2 linked regions of the Trichocoleus sp. FACHB-46 genome follow. The protein of the gene in region 1 binds, or shares a complex with, the protein of each later gene. Links are inferred from orthologs where the notes say so. Each region holds a gene or a part of one and is shown on either strand. Other genes may lie near its edges. The genes, in order: mnmE and mnmG.

The links.
Region 2: the proteins of mnmE (region 1) and mnmG are in contact, whole or in part, in a solved structure (PDB 9HIP), measured with the Escherichia coli proteins. The link is inferred for Trichocoleus sp. FACHB-46 from one-to-one orthologs.

The regions. Positions count from the first base shown.
Region 1 is NZ_JACJOD010000006.1:51,556-60,857, forward strand. The notes cover bases 1-2,894. They hold mnmE (tRNA uridine-5-carboxymethylaminomethyl(34) synthesis GTPase MnmE), read left to right. Parts: upstream 1-698; coding sequence 699-2,090; downstream 2,091-2,894. Other genes in these bases: H6F72_RS00515 (hypothetical protein), read left to right, coding at 17-628; H6F72_RS00525 (TIGR00297 family protein), read left to right, coding at 2,184-2,894. Also shown: more of H6F72_RS00525, read left to right, coding at 2,895-2,960; H6F72_RS00530 (ELWxxDGT repeat protein), read left to right, coding at 3,278-6,298; H6F72_RS00535 (SDR family oxidoreductase), read right to left, coding at 6,318-7,205; xth (exodeoxyribonuclease III), read right to left, coding at 7,276-8,082; H6F72_RS00545 (cyclopropane-fatty-acyl-phospholipid synthase family protein), read left to right, coding at 8,315-9,301; H6F72_RS00550 (cation diffusion facilitator family transporter), read right to left, coding at 9,260-9,302. UniProt on the Escherichia coli protein: Exhibits a very high intrinsic GTPase hydrolysis rate. Involved in the addition of a carboxymethylaminomethyl (cmnm) group at the wobble position (U34) of certain tRNAs, forming tRNA-cmnm(5)s(2)U34.
Region 2 is NZ_JACJOD010000013.1:197,457-206,856, forward strand. Bases 2,914-5,905 are described here. They hold mnmG (tRNA uridine-5-carboxymethylaminomethyl(34) synthesis enzyme MnmG), read right to left. Parts: upstream 5,371-5,905; coding sequence 3,457-5,370; downstream 2,914-3,456. Other genes in these bases: H6F72_RS08515 (hypothetical protein), read right to left, coding at 2,914-2,945. Outside these bases: H6F72_RS08500 (glycerophosphodiester phosphodiesterase), read left to right, coding at 1-556; H6F72_RS08505 (hypothetical protein), read left to right, coding at 742-1,098; H6F72_RS08510 (TIGR04376 family protein), read right to left, coding at 1,187-1,780; more of H6F72_RS08515, read right to left, coding at 1,896-2,913; H6F72_RS08525 (hypothetical protein), read left to right, coding at 6,083-6,403; H6F72_RS08530 (hypothetical protein), read left to right, coding at 6,557-6,745; H6F72_RS08535 (TolC family protein), read right to left, coding at 6,835-8,913; H6F72_RS08540 (diguanylate cyclase), read right to left, coding at 9,087-9,400. UniProt on the Escherichia coli protein: NAD-binding protein involved in the addition of a carboxymethylaminomethyl (cmnm) group at the wobble position (U34) of certain tRNAs, forming tRNA-cmnm(5)s(2)U34.

The sequences.
Region 1 (9,302 bases):
TAGCTGCGATCAGACAATGTCTCACTTCCTTGCTCTTGTTTTAATACCACCTGATGCCACTGCCATTGAAACTGAAGTAGCAAAACTCCTCAAGCCTTATTACAGTGAGCTGACTGTTGCACCCTACAAAGAGTATTTGAATCAGGTCGCCGTCGCACGTGAGGTGGAGCGATTGCAACAACTTCCAAAGCAAGCGATTGCAAAGTTAGCAGAAGATTGGGAAGTCGCTCAGGATGATTTAGAGGCGATGGCTAAGTATGAGTTGGACTGGTTTGAAGATGAAATAGCAGGTGTGGATGAAAAAGGCTCTTACAGACTCACAACCATTAATCCTTTAGGAAAGTGGGATTCGTATCGGTTTATTCAGGAAGAATCTAGAGAGTCAGGGGCACCTCTGCCTTATCCTTGCCTGGTAAGTACTTTACCGCCAGTAGTTCCCTATGCTCTTGTAACTCCTGATGGTCAGTGGCATGAAATTGGCATGGATGCAGGAATAAAAGCATTTGCTAGACAGCTACGCGGAGAGATAATACCGAGTCAAGACGAAACAGCATGGGACTTGGAAGTTGAGAGGCTGCTTCAGCAATATCCCAATTACTTAGCGATCGCGCTGGATTGCCATTGTTAAATAACTTCTATGATGAATAGGCTAGCTAGTCGTCTCAGCCAGAAATAGAGCCTTCAGTTACGGAGCAGTTATGTCTAGGGGAGTCACACAGGGAAAAACGATCGCGGCGATCGCCACCGCCATTGTGCCACAACAAGGAAGCGTTGGCATTGTGCGTATGTCTGGAGCTGAAGCAGTCGCGATCGCCAAAACCCTATTTCATGCTCCTGGGCAGCAGACTTGGCAGAGCCACCAAATTCTCTATGGCTATGTGCGCCATCCCGCAACCCAGCAAGTAGTAGACGAAGCCTTACTACTACTAATGCTGACTCCCCGTTCCTACACCCGTGAAGACGTGGTCGAATTTCACTGTCACGGTGGCATCATGGCGGTGCAGCAGGTTTTGCAGCTTTGCCTAGAACAGGGAGCACAACTGGCCCAACCAGGAGAATTTACCCTCCGAGCTTTCCTGAATGGCCGACTCGACCTTACCCAAGCCGAAAGCATTGCCGATTTAGTGGGAGCGCGATCGCCTCAAGCCGCCCAAACCGCTCTCGCAGGATTGCAAGGCAAACTCGCCTATCCCATTCGCCAACTCCGAACCACTTGTTTAGACATCTTGGCCGAAATTGAAGCCCGGATTGACTTTGAAGAAGACCTCCCACCCTTGAATGAGCCCGAAATTCAAGCCCAACTGCATCAAGTGGTGGCTGAAGTGACTCAGATTCTGGCCACTGCCGAACAAGGAGAACTGCTGCGGTCTGGCCTCAAAGTGGCGATCGTCGGTCGTCCCAATGTCGGCAAATCCAGCTTGCTCAATGCTTGGAGCCGTAGCGATCGCGCCATCGTCACCGATCTTCCTGGCACCACTCGTGATGTGGTCGAATCTCAGCTAGTAGTCGGTGGTATCCCCGTGCAAGTGTTGGATACCGCAGGAATCCGCGATACCGAGGATCAAGTAGAAAAAATTGGTGTAGAGCGATCGCGATCGGCAGCTCAAGCCGCTGATTTGGTGCTGTTCACATTTGATGCTCAAGTGGGCTGGACCGAGGCTGACCAAACCATCTATGACCAAGTGCAACACCGACCGTTGATTTTAGTCATCAACAAAATCGACTTAGTCACCACTCAACCGCTAGAATCCATTACTTATCCTGAAAACATCCGGCGAGTCGTTACCACAGCCGCCGCCCAGAATCAAGGAATCTCTGATCTGGAGCAAGCCATCCTCGCCACCGTCCAAACCGAAAATCTGCAAGCTGCCAATTTGGATCTAGCCATTAACCAACGCCAAGCCGCCGCCCTCACTCGTGCCAAAGCTGCCCTCCAGCAAGTTCATGGGACGATGAGCGATCGCCTCCCCCTCGATTTCTGGACAATTGATCTGCGCGGAGCCATTCAAGCCTTGGGAGAAATCACAGGCGAAGAAGTCACCGAATCTGTACTCGATCGCATCTTTAGCCGCTTTTGTATTGGTAAATAACCCCAGGAGCAATCTTCAAAAAATTCAAAGCAGAGGTGCAAGCTCAATAATTTTTGCTTGAATGACTACATCCCCATTAATGCAACCTGAGATATGCCTGCTGAACTCGCGTCCTTCAATCCCTGGCTAATTGCTCTAGCTCTTAACTCTGTTCTAGCAGCGATCGCCTGGTTCTCCCCCAAGAAACTTCTCACCCCAGCAGGTCTACTCCATGCTTGGTTCTTGGGTGTTCTAATTTGGGGAACATTGGGTTGGCAGGGATATGTAGTCGTGATGTTCTATTTCCTAGTTGGCTCTGCTGTAACTCGGATTGGCATGGCTCAAAAGGAAGCAGAAGGAATTGCTGAAAAGCGTTCTGGAGCAAGAGGTCCAGAGAATGTTTGGGGTTCTGCATTAGTAGGTGCTTTATGTGCGCTAGGAGCGTTTGTCATTCCTCTGCTAAACCCTGATAACAGCGCTCGTCTCTTTATCCCTCTCTTAATCCTCGGTTATGTAGCTAGCTTTAGCACCAAACTCTCGGATACCTCTGCCAGCGAAGTAGGAAAAGCCTACGGTAAGCGCACTTTCCTGATTACAACTCTGCAAGCCGTACCGCGTGGAACTGAAGGCGCTGTCAGTTTAGAAGGTACTTTAGCGGGCATCTTAGCTTCTGCCGCGATCGCCCTTGTCGGATGGGGCGTGGGTTTAATTAGTTTGTTAGGTGTTGCTTTGTGCATTATTGCAGCCTTCATTGCCACTAATCTAGAAAGTGTGATCGGGGCTACACTGCAATCTAAATATGATTGGCTCACCAACGAAGTGGTGAATATCTTGAATACCTTGATTGGGGCAGTTGCAGCAATTTCACTAGCTTGGTTAATTTCTCCTTAGATCCTTGCAGAAATAGAGACTGAGGCGATCGCATTCCTGAAGCGATATCATTAGTGCTGACCAAAAAAACAAGATTTATATCTGAGAACGAGTAATACCTAAAAGGCATTAAAATCTTTGAGGCTTCCGTAAAATCTCTGTGAATCTTTGTAGTTTCACTAGTCTCAGTTGAAAGCGAAAGCTATACCTAAACTGAGCCATATCAGCCCTCAATTTTTTGCTCATAAAGCCTAGTTGCGCTCTATTCTACCTGAGTGAGGGACCTAGAGCTTACTGCTAGTGTTGCAGATTGTCGTTATTTGCAAGGAAGATAATTTATGCCTGCCCAGCTGTTCGATGCTAGTTTTTATCGTGCCTTTAATTCTGATTTGGCTGGACTTACAGATGAGCAGGCATCTTCTCACTTCCTTACCTATGGCTTGAGTGAAGGTCGCATCTTCTCTCCCTTTGTCAACCTCCAATTCTATCAAGCTCGTAATCCTGATTTGGCAGCAGCAGGTCTAACTAGCAATCAGCAGCTCTTCCAGCACCTGCAAGATTTTGGTGTTGCAGAAGGTCGAGCGTTTTCTCCCTTCTTAGATCTTGACTTTTATCTCGCCAATAACCCCGATGTCAACCAAGCTTTTGCAGGAAGTCGCGAACAAGCATTCCAGCATCTACAGACCTATGGCTTGAGCGAAGCCCGCATTTTCTCTCCCTTTGTAGACCTCAACTTTTATCTCGCCAATAATCCAGATGTAGCTGCCTTCTATGGCAATAACCGATTTGGAGTATTGCAGCACTTACAGATGTATGGGTTGAATGAAGGCCGAGCGTTTTCTCCGTTTGTAGATCTCAACTTTTACTTAGCGAATAACCCAGATGTGAATCAAGCCTTTGCAGGCGATCGCCACTTGGCTTTACAGCACTTGCAAACTTATGGCTTGAATGAAAGCCGAAAGTTCACTCCCTTCTTTGACCTCAACTACTATAAGGCGAACAACCCAGACTTGATTGATGCTGGACTGAACAATACTCAGTTGCTACAGCACTTTCAGATGTACGGATTGCGGGAGAACCGAGTTTTTGCGCCAGCCTTTGACTTGAACTACTATCGCTCCCTCAATCCAGATTTAGTGGCGGCTGGGCTTAATGAACGAGGCATATATGAGCACTTCCAGCGACATGGTTTAGCAGAGGGCCGACTGGCTTCTCCTAACTTTAATGTTCAAGTTTATCTGGCTAATAATTCAGATTTAATTGCAGAAGGTTTCAATAACCAGCAAGCCTACGAGCACTACCTAACGTTTGGTCAAGGAGAAGGTCGTCCAGGCAGTGACTATGTAGGTGACTCTCTAGCTAGTGCTCGGTTAGTCGGATTGAGTGCTACTCCAAATAGCATCACGGATTTTGTAGGTGCTTCAGACACGGCAGATTGGTATCAGTTCACGCTTGATAGAGCAGGGGAATGGCGGCGATCGCTCAATGTGCAGAATGGTAAAGTGACGTTACAACTTGCCCAAGATAGCAACAACAATGGCGCGATCGAACAAGGCGAAATTCTTCAAACTTTAACTGCTACCTCGGCTACAACTCTTGCAGACACTGGCGGCATCCTGGAATCAGGCAACTACTATGTGCAAATTGCGCCTGCTAATTCTGAAACAAACACAAATTATTCCTTGAGTCTTGCAGTTAATCCTTCGCCTCTGTTGGCCAATAATACTGGACTCACTCTCAAAACAGGCTCGATGAGAGTGATTGATAGTAATCAATTACGAGTAGTAGATGCTGATACGAATGCAACTCAGTTGATTTACACGCTCAAAGATGTGCCTCTTAATGGCAGTTTGCAGTTAAATGGTTTAGCCATAAGCGTGAATCAAACCTTTACCCAAGATGACATTAATCAAGGTCGAGTCAGTTATCAGAACAATGGAGGAACTATAACCAGCGACTATTTTGGCTTTACGGTAACTGATGGGACAACTACCCTCGATAGCAACTTTAACTTTTCTCTAGGTCGTAACCTGCCCAGCCTGTTAAAGGATATCAATCCCGGAGCAGGTAGTTCTGAGATCTATGATCTCACTAATGTTAATGGCACGCTTTATTTTCGGGCAAATGATGGTGTTCATGGCAGCGAGTTGTGGAAGAGCAATGGCACGCCTGAAGGCACAGTTTTAGTCACAGATCTTAATCCAGGGGCATCATCCTCTAGCCCTATTTTCCTCACTAGTTTCAATGACAAGCTTTACTTTGCTGCTGCCATCAACAATGGCACAAGTTTCAGATCTGGTCTTTGGAGCAGCGATGGTACAGCAGAGGGTACAACACTTGTCAAAGAACTATTCATTGTCAATCACATGGATTCTCCACCTGAGAGTTTGCTAAACGTCAATGGTATTCTCTACTTCAGTGTTTATGATGAAGTTACAGGTCATGAGTTGTGGAGAAGTGATGGTACGGCTGAGGGGACCGTCTTAGTCAAAGATATTGCTACAGGAAGTGGAGGCTCTCGTCCTTATGGTTTGACCAACGTTAATGGCACGATCTACTTTATGGCAGACGATGGCATTCGTGGGAGAGAGTTGTGGAAAAGCGATGGCACGGTTGAAGGCACTGTCTTAGTGAAAGATATTAATCCAGGGTCATCATCCTCTGATCCTATATTTCTCATAAATGTTGATGGCACTCTTTTGTTTTATGGTACTGACGGTATTCGTGGGAAAGAACTGTGGAAGAGCGATGGCACAGCTGAAGGCACTGTCTTAGTGAAAGATATTAATCCTAATTCTTTCTTTGGTTCTTCGCCCAATTTCTCAGGCTATGTCATTAACAACACTCTATACTTTTCTGCTAACGATATTACTCACGGCTTAGAACTGTGGAAGAGTGATGGCACAGCTGAAGGCACTGTCTTAGTGAAAGATATTAGTCCTGGTGCTAGTAGTTCCTCTCCTTTACCTGGCTATGTCATTAACGACACGCTTTACTTTGCAGCCAGGGATGGTAGCAATGAGCTTGGGCTTTGGAAAACAGATGGTACTTTAGCAGGCACAACTCTCATCAAGGATATTGACCTTTGGTTTCAGGGCCCGTTTGGTAGTGAGGCCAATCTGGTGAATATTGATGACACCCTATATTTCACAGGTGATGGTGGTTCTAATGGTATTGAATTATGGCAAACAGATGGTACTCCAGAAGGAACATCAATGGTTGCAGACATCTCGGTTGGTTCTGGGAGCTCGTACCCAACTTATCTAACTAACATTAATGGAACACTGTATTTTACAGCCAATGATGGCGTACATGGAGCTGAGCTCTGGATGATCGAGCCCAGTGTGGTAGCTGGATAGGGATTAGGTTCGCGATCGCCTAAACACTCAAATATCGCCGCAGGAAGGTTTCGAGGGATTCCATTTTGATGTGGAAGGTAGATTCCAATCGCTCTATCTCCTTGGAAGTGCAGAAAAACTCATTAGCAAGGAGAGTTCGGAGAGTGCCCAAAGCCTTTTGGGTTCTGGAGTTAACTATACCAACTGCGGTTCTCACACTGTCGAATAGGAATAAGGGAGGGTTCACCACAATGGGATCGCGATCAAAGATGCGGCCAAAGATGGCAGGGATATCTGATCGCTTTAATATTTCGGGTCCACCCACCGCAAAGATTTGATTGTGAGCAGCTTCGTTAAAAACAGCATCAACGCTAATTCTGGCGAGGTCGTCGGTGCTGACGATGGAGGAACGATTGTGAGGATCGCCAATCAAGAGATAGATTCCGGTGTTGCTAAACTGCTCGGCGAGAGGCAGCAAGTTAGACGAAAACCCAGAGGGCCGCAGGATGGTGTAGCTGAGGCCGCTGTTTTGTAGATAGCGCTCCACCGCAAACTTGGCTTTGAAGGTGGGAGAGTCTTCATAACCGCGATCGCCTCCTAGCACCGAAATAAAGACGAAGTGCTGCACCCCATTCGCTTTGGCGGCATCAATTAAGTCAATATTGGCGCGGTAGTCCAGCGTTTGGGCATCACCATCACTAGAGCCAGTAGCGCCGTGAGCGCTAATGACGTATTGCACACCCTGGCAAGCCTTTTGGATATCGCGTTCTTGTCGCAAATCGCCAATAAAGATCTCTGCGCCACGATGTTCTAGTTCGGCATAGCGGGAGGTTAGCCGCACAAACGCTCGTACCGTTTTTTCTTGCTCACACAGCGTGTGGACAATTTTGCGACCTAGCCCTCCGGTGGCTCCAGTGACTAAAAACATAGGGGTACTCAACTGGAAGGTGAACTATCTGATGCAGTGTAGCAAGTTCAGTTGAAGAGTTTGCAACTATCTAAAGTGCGACCTCCAGTTCGACAGTTACAGGTGCATGGTCGCTAGGTTTCTCTAATTGGCGGGGGGCAACGTCGATGGTGCAAGCGATCGCGCGTTCGTACAAGGCGGGAGTTAAGTAGTGATGGTCGATCCGCCAACCACTATTGCGTTGAAACGAGCCAGAGCGGTAGTCCCACCAACTAAAGTGCCCCCCATCCTCAGTAAATTTGCGAAACACATCAGCAAAGCCCAGCTCTAGAACTGTTTGCAAAGCGGCGCGCTCGTGATCCGAGGCCATAATGTGTTTTTCACGGCCCTTGGGGTTATGGATGTCTCGGTCTTCTAGAGCAATGTTGAAGTCGCCACAAACTAAAATTTTGGGTTGGCTGCTGTCTTTAAGGCATAAAGCTGCAAGATACTCGCGGAGAACCTGGAGCCAACGCAGTTTATAGACATACTTTTCGCTGCCCACTTCGGAGCCGTTGGGGACGTATAAATTGACGATGCGAATGCCATCTAAAACCCCTGTAATCACTCGTTTTTGGGCATCAAGTTCACCTACTAAGCTTTCGCCTAAAATTGGGGTGAATCCAGCGGTGATATCTTCTAAGGGAGTGCGGCTGATTAGGGCAACGCCGTTGTAAGACTTTTGCCCAGAAATGTAGAGGTGGTAGCCTAAATCGGTGAAGGGCGATCGCGGAAAGTCAGCATCTATAACTTTGGTTTCTTGCACACACAACACATCAACCGGATTGGCTTGCAACCAGTTGAGGACATGCTCTAGACGGGTGCGAATGGAGTTGACGTTCCAGGTGGCAATCTTCATGCAGGCTCAGCGATCGGGTCTTTAATTTTAGGGTGTTTCAGTCTCCCTTGGGGAGTATGCCACGGGCTAGATGCCTTGACTAGTTCAGCTTGGTGAAATGCGAGATCAGTTTGAGCAGAGATAATAGGGGAGAACCTTAAACTTTGATTCCCTCTCGTTATGGAGAATGCAGAGTAGGGTGGTATGGCGCGTTAATAATGGCTGTGACCCTTGTGAGTTAGGAGGCGAGTAAATGGAAATTCAGCGCCGGATGGCTGTGGCAGCTAAGGGCATCGTTTTAGGTATCGCGATCGCGCTCTTGGCCAGTTCTACTCAGTCTTTCGTCTCAAACTCCCCCGTCTCAGCTTCTAGTCCGGCGGTTTTGTCTGCGTCTGTTCCAGTGGCTGAGGCTCCTGCCGTTACCCCAGCTTCTAGCGTATCTCCTGGTGCCCCAGCCGTGGAGAAGGAGGTGCCTTATGTGGTGACGCCGAATGAAGTCGTGGCTGAGATGCTCAAAGTGGCGAGAGTTACAGATCGTGATCAGCTCTATGACTTAGGCTCCGGTGACGGGCGGATTGTCTTGACCGCAGCTCAGAAGTACGGCACTCGTGGGGTTGGAGTAGAACTCGACCCGAAGCTGATTCAAGAGAGTAATGCCAGCGCTCAAAAGGCGGGTTTGGGCGATCGCGTCAAGTTTTTGCAGCAGGATTTGTTTCAAACCAACCTCCGCGATGCCACCGTAGTAACTCTCTACTTGTTGCCTGCCGTTAACCTTAAATTGCAGCCTAAGCTCTTGAATGAACTTAAACCGGGGTCGCGAGTGGTTTCTCATGCCTTTGATCTGGGCGACTGGAAACCCGATAAAACCTTAACGGTGAAAGTGCCTAAAACCGGCCGCATTCACGCGGTTTACTATTGGGTGGTGCCAGCGCAGGTAGCAGGCAATTGGCAAGGAACGCTAGCTACCCCGTTGGGAAGACAGCCAGTCAATCTGCTATTGCGCCAGCAATTTCAGCAAGTAACTGGTGTAGCGACAGCCGGAAATGCCACGTTGGCCATTAGCAATGCCAAATTGACAGGCAATCAAATTAGCTTCACCACTAACAAAAAAGTGCAAGGTCAAGCGGCAACGATTCAGTTTACAGGGCGGGTAGAGGGCAACACACTGAAAGGAATTGCCACGGTCCAAGGGGCGGGTTTACTGACTGGGAAGTACAATTTGGTTGCTCAGCGTCGGTGAC
Region 2 (9,400 bases), on another replicon or contig:
AGTGCAGTTGTTTGGCGGGGCCACTGAAAAACCCTACGATTTTGTTTTAAGTGGCGACGCTCGCACCTATGGTGATCTAACTCGACCCAATGCTTTGACTGCGATCGCCTCCTACGCCAACGGCATTGGCCCTTCCAAGCGCTTGATCGTTCCTGCGGCAACCGTTGACCAAAACCAAGACGGCAAGCCAGATGACTTGAACGGAGACGGCGTCATTAGCGATGCTGATCGGTTTTTACAATCGCCGACTACGTTAGTCGATGATGCTCACACAGCTGGTCTGTTGGTACATCCCTACACGTTCCGCAACGAGAACTTCTTCCTAGCTCAAGATTACAACGGCAATCCGGAACGGGAGTACGAACAGTTCTTTGCGTTGGGTGTCGATGGTGTGTTCAGCGATTTCCCTGGAACTGCGGTGCAAGTGCGGAATCGGGTTGCTGGTGATCCAAATGGCGGTAAGGAAGTCCCCGAACCCGGTTTGACTTTAGCGCTAGGAGTTATCCCTGTCGCAGCTTTTCTTCGCCGTCGTCGCACTCAATCTGAACTGTCTTAGGTTTGCGCGATCGCCAACCCACCATCCACAGCGATCGCCACTCGTAGGGGCAGGTCTCGTGCCTGCCCTATTTAGATCAAGAGGTGCCCCTACCAACAATCAAAGATGGTACAGCTTGAAACCTTGCGATATAGTACAGCTCTGGTACAGTACTGGTACATGAGTGGAGCGCTTGGAGCTGAGCCATGAAAATCTGGGCAACTACGTTTGTCGTTTTGTTTGGCTTAGTGGAACTGTACCAATGGGTGCAGCATTTTAACTGGACAGTGACCTTACCATTGCCCGTGTTTATCCTGGGCGGGGCAGCTTTAGCGATCGCCTCTAACTATGACAAACGTGCAGGCTTGCCTTTCGCCTTGAAGTTCGAGGAATCAAAGGCGATCGCTAACCCAACTCCTACGGTGATTAATTCTGTCACATCAGGAATTCCCGTTCAGCTCAACTCAGCCCAGAAACCTTTAGAGCCTCAGTTACCCAACCTAAAATCTCAACCACCTCATCCCATTTCGTTTAGGATTCAGCGCCCTGAGTCCCAAGAGTAAAGCCCAAAGCTGGTTCTGCATTGAGTCGGGTTAAGTGTTGCTGCGATCGCTAAATTTTAGACTTCCAGCTTTTCGCAGGAAGTTGGAACTACCGGCCCATGTTGCGCTTGAGTTGATCTAGCTCTTCATCCATTTCCCAGCGCTTGAACTGAGCTTCTAAGGGGTCGGCGCTGTTGTGTAAGTAAGTGTTGCTTTGGTTCCAGCCAATCGTCTGCCAACTGGGTTCGGTTTTGGCACTCGCATTGGCATTAGCACTCGCACGAGCTGCCTCCGCTTCCACCGCCTTGGCTCTGACTTCCTGGCGACGAGCTTGAATCTTCCGCTGCAACTCTTCCGTTTGCTTCATGCGTTCCTTCAGCACTTGCATTTGGCCCCAGCGTTGATTGCCTTCTCGCAACAGAGCGGCCTCTCGCTCCTCGGCTGGCTTCACCAAGTCCCATCTCCCGGCAGTTTTGGCTTTCCCAATGCGCTCATGCCAGCGCTGGATTTCTTGAGCTGTTGCCAAAATATTATCTTGGGCTTGCTTCTCTTTCAGACGCAAATCGGCCATGAGTCGCAGCGCTTCTTCTTCCTGTTCCCGCAGTTGTTCTTCCAGAGCTTGCAACTCCAAATGAGGGTTGTTCCGCAGAAATTCCTCTAGTCGAGTTTCCAGAAAACGGCTGAAATCTTCAAATAAACCCACGGCCAGAACTCCTGCGGTCGGATAAAGCTTTGTCTGATGGTAGCAAGGGGTAACCCAAAGTCCGCTACAAGCTTAAGGAAGAACTTACGAAGCACTGGATCAATTTGAAACTAGCTTAAAACTGCTGCCCTACGTAAACCGATCGCACCTCTCCATTGCGGCGAATTACGGCTTCTTTGTTACTGACTTTCACCAAAGTCCAACCGCTAGAGCCAATGCCCTCACCCAAGTTAATTCGCTGGGTGCTGCCGCCAATTTCAAATAAAGCGGCAGAGCGATCGCCCCATTCCACAACCCCTTGCAAAGTTACTTTAGGCGCAGGCGCGGCAGGTGCAGCGGGAGCAATAGGGACAGAAGCGACAGGTGCAGGCGCGACACTGGGCATGGGGACTACGGGACGCACAACCACAGGACGCGGTACCACAGGTGCTACAGGTGCGGGGACAGGACGATTGTAGGGGCGTTGCGGTATCTTCGGTAGGGTGTAGATGCGCTCTAATGCGCTGGGAATCCGAGTCAGCGGCTGAGCTAAGTTGCCAGTCACAGGTACGCTCGGCAGAGTTCCGGCAGGTTGGGGTGCAGTGGTGGGAACTGCTGCTACTTGCTTGCCTGGGTTTTCGAGTTGAACAATGGTTTCTAGCGATCGCTGCACATACGCACCAAATTGAGCATCTGCTAGCTCTTTAGTCGTGGGGGCGGATGTAGTTATGACGGAGGAGGAGTTGCTAGTAGGGAAGAATCGTCCCAACTTACCCTGGTTACCTAACCAGATCAAGATGATGCCGACAATGGAGGCACAAGCCGCCCCCAACAAGATCTTGTCGAACGAGTGGCCGAACTGGCGATGCTTTTCGAGTGAGCTATCGGTTTCTACCAAAGCTGTATCGAGAGCGTCGCTGCGAACAGGCTGGGAGGTGAGACCTTGGCGTGGCATTAGTGCTGAAGCCAGGATCATTTGAGGAATCGCCAGAGCTTGGACCGAAGTGTTCTCAATCGGTGTAGTTTCTGTAGGTAGTGAGGTGCCGCCTTCCACGACGCGATCTACGTCCTCAAACAGCTCATCCATCAATTTGTCAGCGTAGTCCTCTACAGACCAAACAGGACTCGGCATTGAGTTTTCTAGTGAGTCTGAAGCCATCTGGCTGGTTACGACATCCTGGGACATAGACTGCTCGCTCAGTGACAGTTCAATTAATGCTGGAGGAGGTTGGAGTGATTCTGCCCAACCAATCTCTCAAAAAAGCTAATGCTAGTGCGCCCTGATATAGATATAAAGATTGCTTCCTGAAATCGTTTGCGAAGTAGCTTATTAAAGGCGATCGCGACCTCATCAGTAGAAGGTTCTACGCGGAGGCGGAAAATCATGAGTAGTTTACAGGAAGAATACAACGAATCGTGTGATCTGAAGCTGCGATCGCTGAATCTACCAAAATTTAGCAAGAGTGGTGATGATTACAGGGTTTCGGGGTTCAGATTTTAATTAGTTGTTACAAAAAACTAGGGTGGCTGTGGCTAGGTTTGACTGAATTCGAGCCTTGGGGGCACTCGCCCCCAAACCCCCGCTGAAGGACGGCTGCGTCCTCCAGACCTCCTCCAGACGAGTCTAGTTGTCGGTGTTTCGAGGCTTGGAATGCCCTAACCCCCAAATTTTTGGCTCATTCCTCATCCTTGCTCCGTCATCCCTCAGTTCCAACCAACTGCCGCGCCCGGACTTCTAAGTAAACTAGGAGGGCGTTGATGTCGGCGGGGTTGACGCCACCGATGCGGGTGGCTTGGCCTAGGGTCAGGGGTTTGATTTTGGCTAGTTTTTCGCGGGATTCTTTCGAGAGGGTTTCGATCGCGGCGTAGTCGAGGTCAGCGGGGAGTTTGCGGTGTTCTTGGCGGGCGATTTGCTCAATTTGGTGTTGTTGGCGGTGCAGGTAGCCTGCGTATTTGATGTCGATTTCCGCGCCTTCTTTTTCGACGCGCTCCAGTTCTAAGTTGCCAAGGTTGTAATGGTCGAGGTTGGTGTAGTGGAAGCCAGGGCGACGCAGTAAATCGGCTAGGGTAACGGAGCCTTTGATGGCTTGTTGAGTGTCGGTGGCGATCGCTTTGCCCACGGGGTCGTGTTCTTTGATGCGGGTTTCGTGCAGGCGCTCTTTTTCGGCGGTGATGTTGGCTTGCTTGCGGGTAAAGAGTTCCCAGCGGCGATCGTCGATGAGGCCAATTTCTCGACCGAGGGGGGTAAGGCGCTGGTCGGCGTTGTCGGAGCGCAGGAGCAATCGGTACTCGGAGCGACTGGTGAGCATGCGGTAGGGTTCGCGCAGGTCTTTGGTGCAAAGGTCGTCGATCAAAGTGCCGATGTAACTTTGCTCACGGGGCAAAATCACCATCTCCTGGTTGTAGGCATAGCGGGCGGCGTTCAGGCCTGCAACTAAACCTTGAGCCGCAGCTTCTTCATAGCCTGTGGTGCCGTTGATTTGCCCTGCACAGAACAGCCCAGCTACTTTTTTGGTCATTAAGGTGGGGTAGCACTGGGTAGCGGGTAGGTAGTCGTATTCCACGGCGTAGGCGGGCCGCAACATGGTGCAGTTTTCTAGCCCCGGAAGCGATCGCAGCATTTGCAGTTGCAAACCTTCGGGCAATCCGGTGGAGAAGCCTTGGATGTAAAGTTCTGGGATGTCTCGGCCTTCTGGCTCAATAAAAATTTGGTGGCTCTCTTTGTCGGCAAAGCGCACAATTTTGTCTTCGATGCTGGGGCAGTAGCGTGGCCCTTTGGCATCGACCCAACCGCCATAAACCGGAGATAAGTGTAAGTTTTCGCGAATCAGGCGGTGCGTCTCGGCAGTGGTACGAGTCAGGTGACAGTTCATCTGCTCCCGCTCTACCCAAGCTTCTGGGTCAAAGCTAAACCAGCGCACGTCTTCGTCGGGGGGCTGGGCTTCCATTTTGCTGTAGTCTACCGATCGCCGATCTACCCGCGCGGGGGTGCCAGTTTTGAGGCGTCCGGTTTCAAATCCGAGTCGGTTGAGGGTTTCGGTCAAGCCGACAGCAGCAAATTCTCCAGCTCGTCCTGCATCCATCGACTTGTTGCCGACCCAAATTTTGCCACCTAAAAAGGTGCCTGTGGTCAGCACAACGGCTTTGCACTGGAAGGCCACGCCAAAGTAGGTTTGCACGCCGATCACTTCATCATTTTCGCCCAAAATCAGGTCGGTCGCCATGCTCTCTCGCAGCACCAAGTTCTCCTGGTTCTCCACGATGACTTTCATGATGTTGGCGTATTCGCGCTTGTCGGTCTGCGCCCGCAAAGCCCAAACTGCTGGCCCTCTAGAGTTGTTGAGGATGCGTTTTTGCAAATAGGTGCGATCGGCCATTTTGCCAATTTCGCCACCCAGAGCATCAGCTTCATGCACAAGTTGAGATTTAGCAGGTCCGCCAACAGCTGGATTGCAGGGTTGCCAAGCAATTTTGTCGAGGTTGAGGGTGAGCAGCATCGTACGGCAACCTAACCGTGCGGAAGCGAGAGCTGCTTCACAACCAGCGTGACCCGCTCCAACCACAATCACATCAAAAGCATCTAAGAATTCTACGGGTGTTTGCAGGGTCATAGTTTGGTTCGAACGCTGGAGAATCTCAACTCACTAATTTTAGCGGTTATACTCAACCGTCAGGCTATATCCACTTAACTGTTGCCAAAGGAATTGATGCTGCACATCAACCTAAGTAAAGACAGAAAAATCAACAGAATATTGTTGGATTGGCAAAAGCTTTTCTCCCAGATGCTTCGCCCCAATAACTACAAGTTAATTCTTGAAATCTTTGCTTACCAGCTAATTCCATGAGCAATGCTCTTGAAGATTAATTAATACTTATTGAGGTTTTTATAAGCAACTTATCTACTAGGCGTTGAACAGGTTTACTGACGGAGTGCGATCGCCACATTTTCAGTCCTATAATGTTTACACTTGACTCCCAAAACTCTTTAAAAAATACTTCCTGAAAAGTTCTGAAAATTTTACAAAGCTGAATGCTTTAAATATTTCAGTGGTATGCAAGTACAAACCTTCAACTTGCATACTTTAAAGGTGTAGAATCTAGCAAAAATCCTTCTGATTTCAGAAGAAAAATAGTTTTAAGAGTGGCTGTAAGCTGGCGATCGCCCAGACAGACACCTCCCCCTAGGTGAGCCTTTTCCTCTTAGCTTTGACTTTGCTGATCATCCTGGTGAGTTGCAACAAATACTGAATGATCCTGAAGCATTAGGAAATACTGGATTTAGAACGCCATAATTTCAGAGCCATTTTTCATTTTTAACCGCTTGTGAAATACTTCTTTTTATCAGACGGCTGGACTGTGGGGCGAGTGTGGGAGTCAGCAGGATTGTGGAGCGAGGTGGCCTGGAGACGCAAACCAGACATCAAGAAAATGAACGTTTCCATCCTAGAGCAAGGAGAAAAGTTGTGGCTTTACCGAGTTGAAGAAGCGGTACTGATGGTAGAGGTAAGGCCCACTGAGTCAGCAGAGCTAAATCCTGGGGCTCAAGTCATTGGACAAGTCGTGCTCAAGCGCTTAATCACAGCAGAGCAAGTCTTAGAGTGGCTGTCTACATCCAGTTCGGTCTGCACCCAAGGAGATGACTGAGCTGGATCTTTATCTAAAGTTGCAGTCGTGTAAGCGTTCACTCATTCGGGGGAAGAAGATTTTTGGGACATCACTCAGACTAAATAAATAGGCGTTGAAGCCACCTCAGACTCTAGTGCAGCACTATATAAGCTAGTGGAATCTTTAGTGGGAATGAACTTGGTCGAACAAGCGTATCAGCGTCTTGCCATCGCCACAGATTTGGTCAAGAGTAGTGTTGATTCCCTCTCCGAAGTAAGCGATCGCTCAGAAGTGACGTTTGAGGTTTTACAGGATTTGACAGTTGTCCTCTACGAACTGGAAAAACTAGCTCAAGATTTCAACACGCTGCTGAAAAACTAAGCCAAGGTTCTACAATCCTGCCAAAAAGAGATCTTTAGGAAAAACCAATAGAGAGAGAAAGGGCAAGGAAAGACTTGCCCCCGTAAGTTCTATGGAGCAGTAGCCGCAGGCGTTCTACCTGTAGAGGCACTAGGAGCAGCGCCTAGATTGGTAATCGATCGCTGGAGGGCAGCTAAAGCTCGGTTGTAGTTCAGAATCGCATTCAAGCGATTGCCTTCAGCCCTAGTCAATTCGTTTTGAGCACTGATTACGTCTGTTTGAGTGCCAACACCCGCTTGGAATCGCAGCCGTGCTAGACGTAAACTCTCCCGAGCCTGCTCCAAGGCAACTGAAGCCGTCTGGATGTTCTCAAAGTTAGATTGCAGGTTAAAGAACGATTGCTCTACGTCGAGACGAACTTGATTTCTCGTATCCGCAAACTGGTTTTCAGAAATTTCTGCATTAATTTCTTCCTGTCTGGCTCTGGCTCTAGCTGCACCGCCGTCAAACAAGTTCCAGTTCACTTCAGCCCCTAGAGAGTAACTTCTCAGCGCGTCTCGATCATCGTCAAACTGATCTTGCAAACTGGTGTTGAGGAATGCGCTGATTCGCGGTCGGTTATTGGCAAGGGCAATTCGACGCTGTTGCTCGTTAATTTCTCCCTGTAGCAGTTGTTGCTCTAGCTCTGCTCGGTTTTTGAAGGCTTGGACAATGCTCTGTTCTAGCGACAGATTCCACAAGCCTGCAATTTCGACTGGGTCTGCTGCTGATAAATCAACTGATTGGATAATGTTTAGTCGTTGGGAAAGTTGCCGCCGGGCCGTCCGTTGATCGCTGAGAGATTGGGTTAAATCTTGCTGAGAGTTGGCTAAGTCTACTTGAAATCGCAGCACATCAAAGCGAGTCCCTACACCCGCCCGTTCCAAAGCTAGAGCGTCTCGCAAACTAGCCTGAGCCGTTTCGACCGCAGCCCGCGAAATGCGAACTTGCTCATCGCTTTGTTGCAAATCATAGTAATTGTTCGTGACATCCAGCCGTAGCTGCTCTCGCTGCACCTCAACTTCTAATTCGTTAGAGCGTACCTGTTTTTCAGCAGCTCTGACTGTGGCAGACCGTTGGCCTGAGGTAAAAATGTCGTAAGAGACTCCAAGGGTACCGCTGAGGGATGTGCTGGCAGAGTCAGGATCGGCTGGCTGTGGCTGCGGTGTTAGGTCGTTTTGGTTAGAGTCCTGGCGCGCGATTCTAGCTCCAGCATTCACGTTGGGGTAATAGGCTGCCTGTGCTTCTCTTAGGGCCGCACGACTTCTTTCTAGGTTCAGTCTAGACACTTGTAGGCTCGGTGTATTGCGCTCGGCTAGTTCGATCGCTTCTTGTAAGGTAATGGGTTGAGTGCCCTGAATCTGAACTTCGCTAGGTCTGGTCGGGAATCTCAATGGATTCGGGTCAGGATTGAGATAACCACGAGGAACAGGGCGAACGAATTGGTTGCTATTGCTAGCAGGACTCGTTGGAGTTGCGGTTGGTGTGACAGGTAGCGTCGGACTTGAGTTATTTGGCTGCGCTGGTTGTGGCGATCGCGGCGCTTCAGAACCACTCGGATTAGCAGGCTCTAGCGCTGGTAAAGGAGCACTGGTTTGCGCCGTTTTTTTAGCAGGGGTTGTGGTTTTGTCTATGCTCTTTTCTGCTGGTATGCTCTTTTCGGCTGGCTTCTCGGCCCGCTTAGTAGTGGCACCACGAACCTGATTCGCTGTCTGAGTCCTAGCTTTAGAGCGGATATTGGGCTGAGGGGTGGCTTGCTGAGTTGCTTGTTCCTCAGCTATCTCCTTTAGCGCTGCCTCTACACTGGAAACGGTAATTTTTGCAGAGTTGGAGCGAATCTTACGGCTACTCTGGGTCTTGGAGCGGGTCTTGTTTTTGAGTACCGGATCTTTGGATGCCGAATCTTTTTGTACCGAGCTTTTCTCAGCAGCGGGTCTAGCAGTATCAGAACTAGTTTGGGTGACACGCTCGGAGGTGGAATCAGAGGTGGCAACGTCAGTCTTAGTAGGCTCGTTTGGCGTTGCATCAGTGGAAAGCTGAGCCGAAGTTTTATTAGATTGGGCTGCACTGGGCTCCGGGCTACCCAACGTACTTCCCAACGCGATCGCCGCACTCACACCTACAGCCATCAAATAGCGAATGGTTTGCATAAGTTTTATTCAGTCTGCAATCCAGAGAAACGTTTAGAAGTCGGGCAACCAACCTTAAGCAGAATACTGGCTGGCAAAGTCACTTGGCAAATAGTTCAGCTTGATTATTGCTGCTCTGCTCTAATTTACTAAGTGTGTAAACCAAAAGCACCCTAAAGATATCAATAAACCTGTTACTCAGCATCCGGAGATGCAGAACTGGCAACTAATGTTTCATCGGCTACCATAACGCGATCGCGCCCAGCAGCTTTAGCACGGTACAAAGCAGTATCTGCCATCCGAGTCACTGCCTCTCCAGTAGGCCCATGCAGCGGATAACTCGCAACCCCAGCAGAGAGCGTAATCATGCCGAGAGCTTGGCGGTGATAATGAACACTCAGGTGGCTAACGGCTTCTCGAATATGTTCCGCTCGTTGACGGGTGGCTTCTAAAGAAGCATCGGGCAAGAGTAACATCAGCTCTTCACCGCCGTAGCGACAAGCAATAT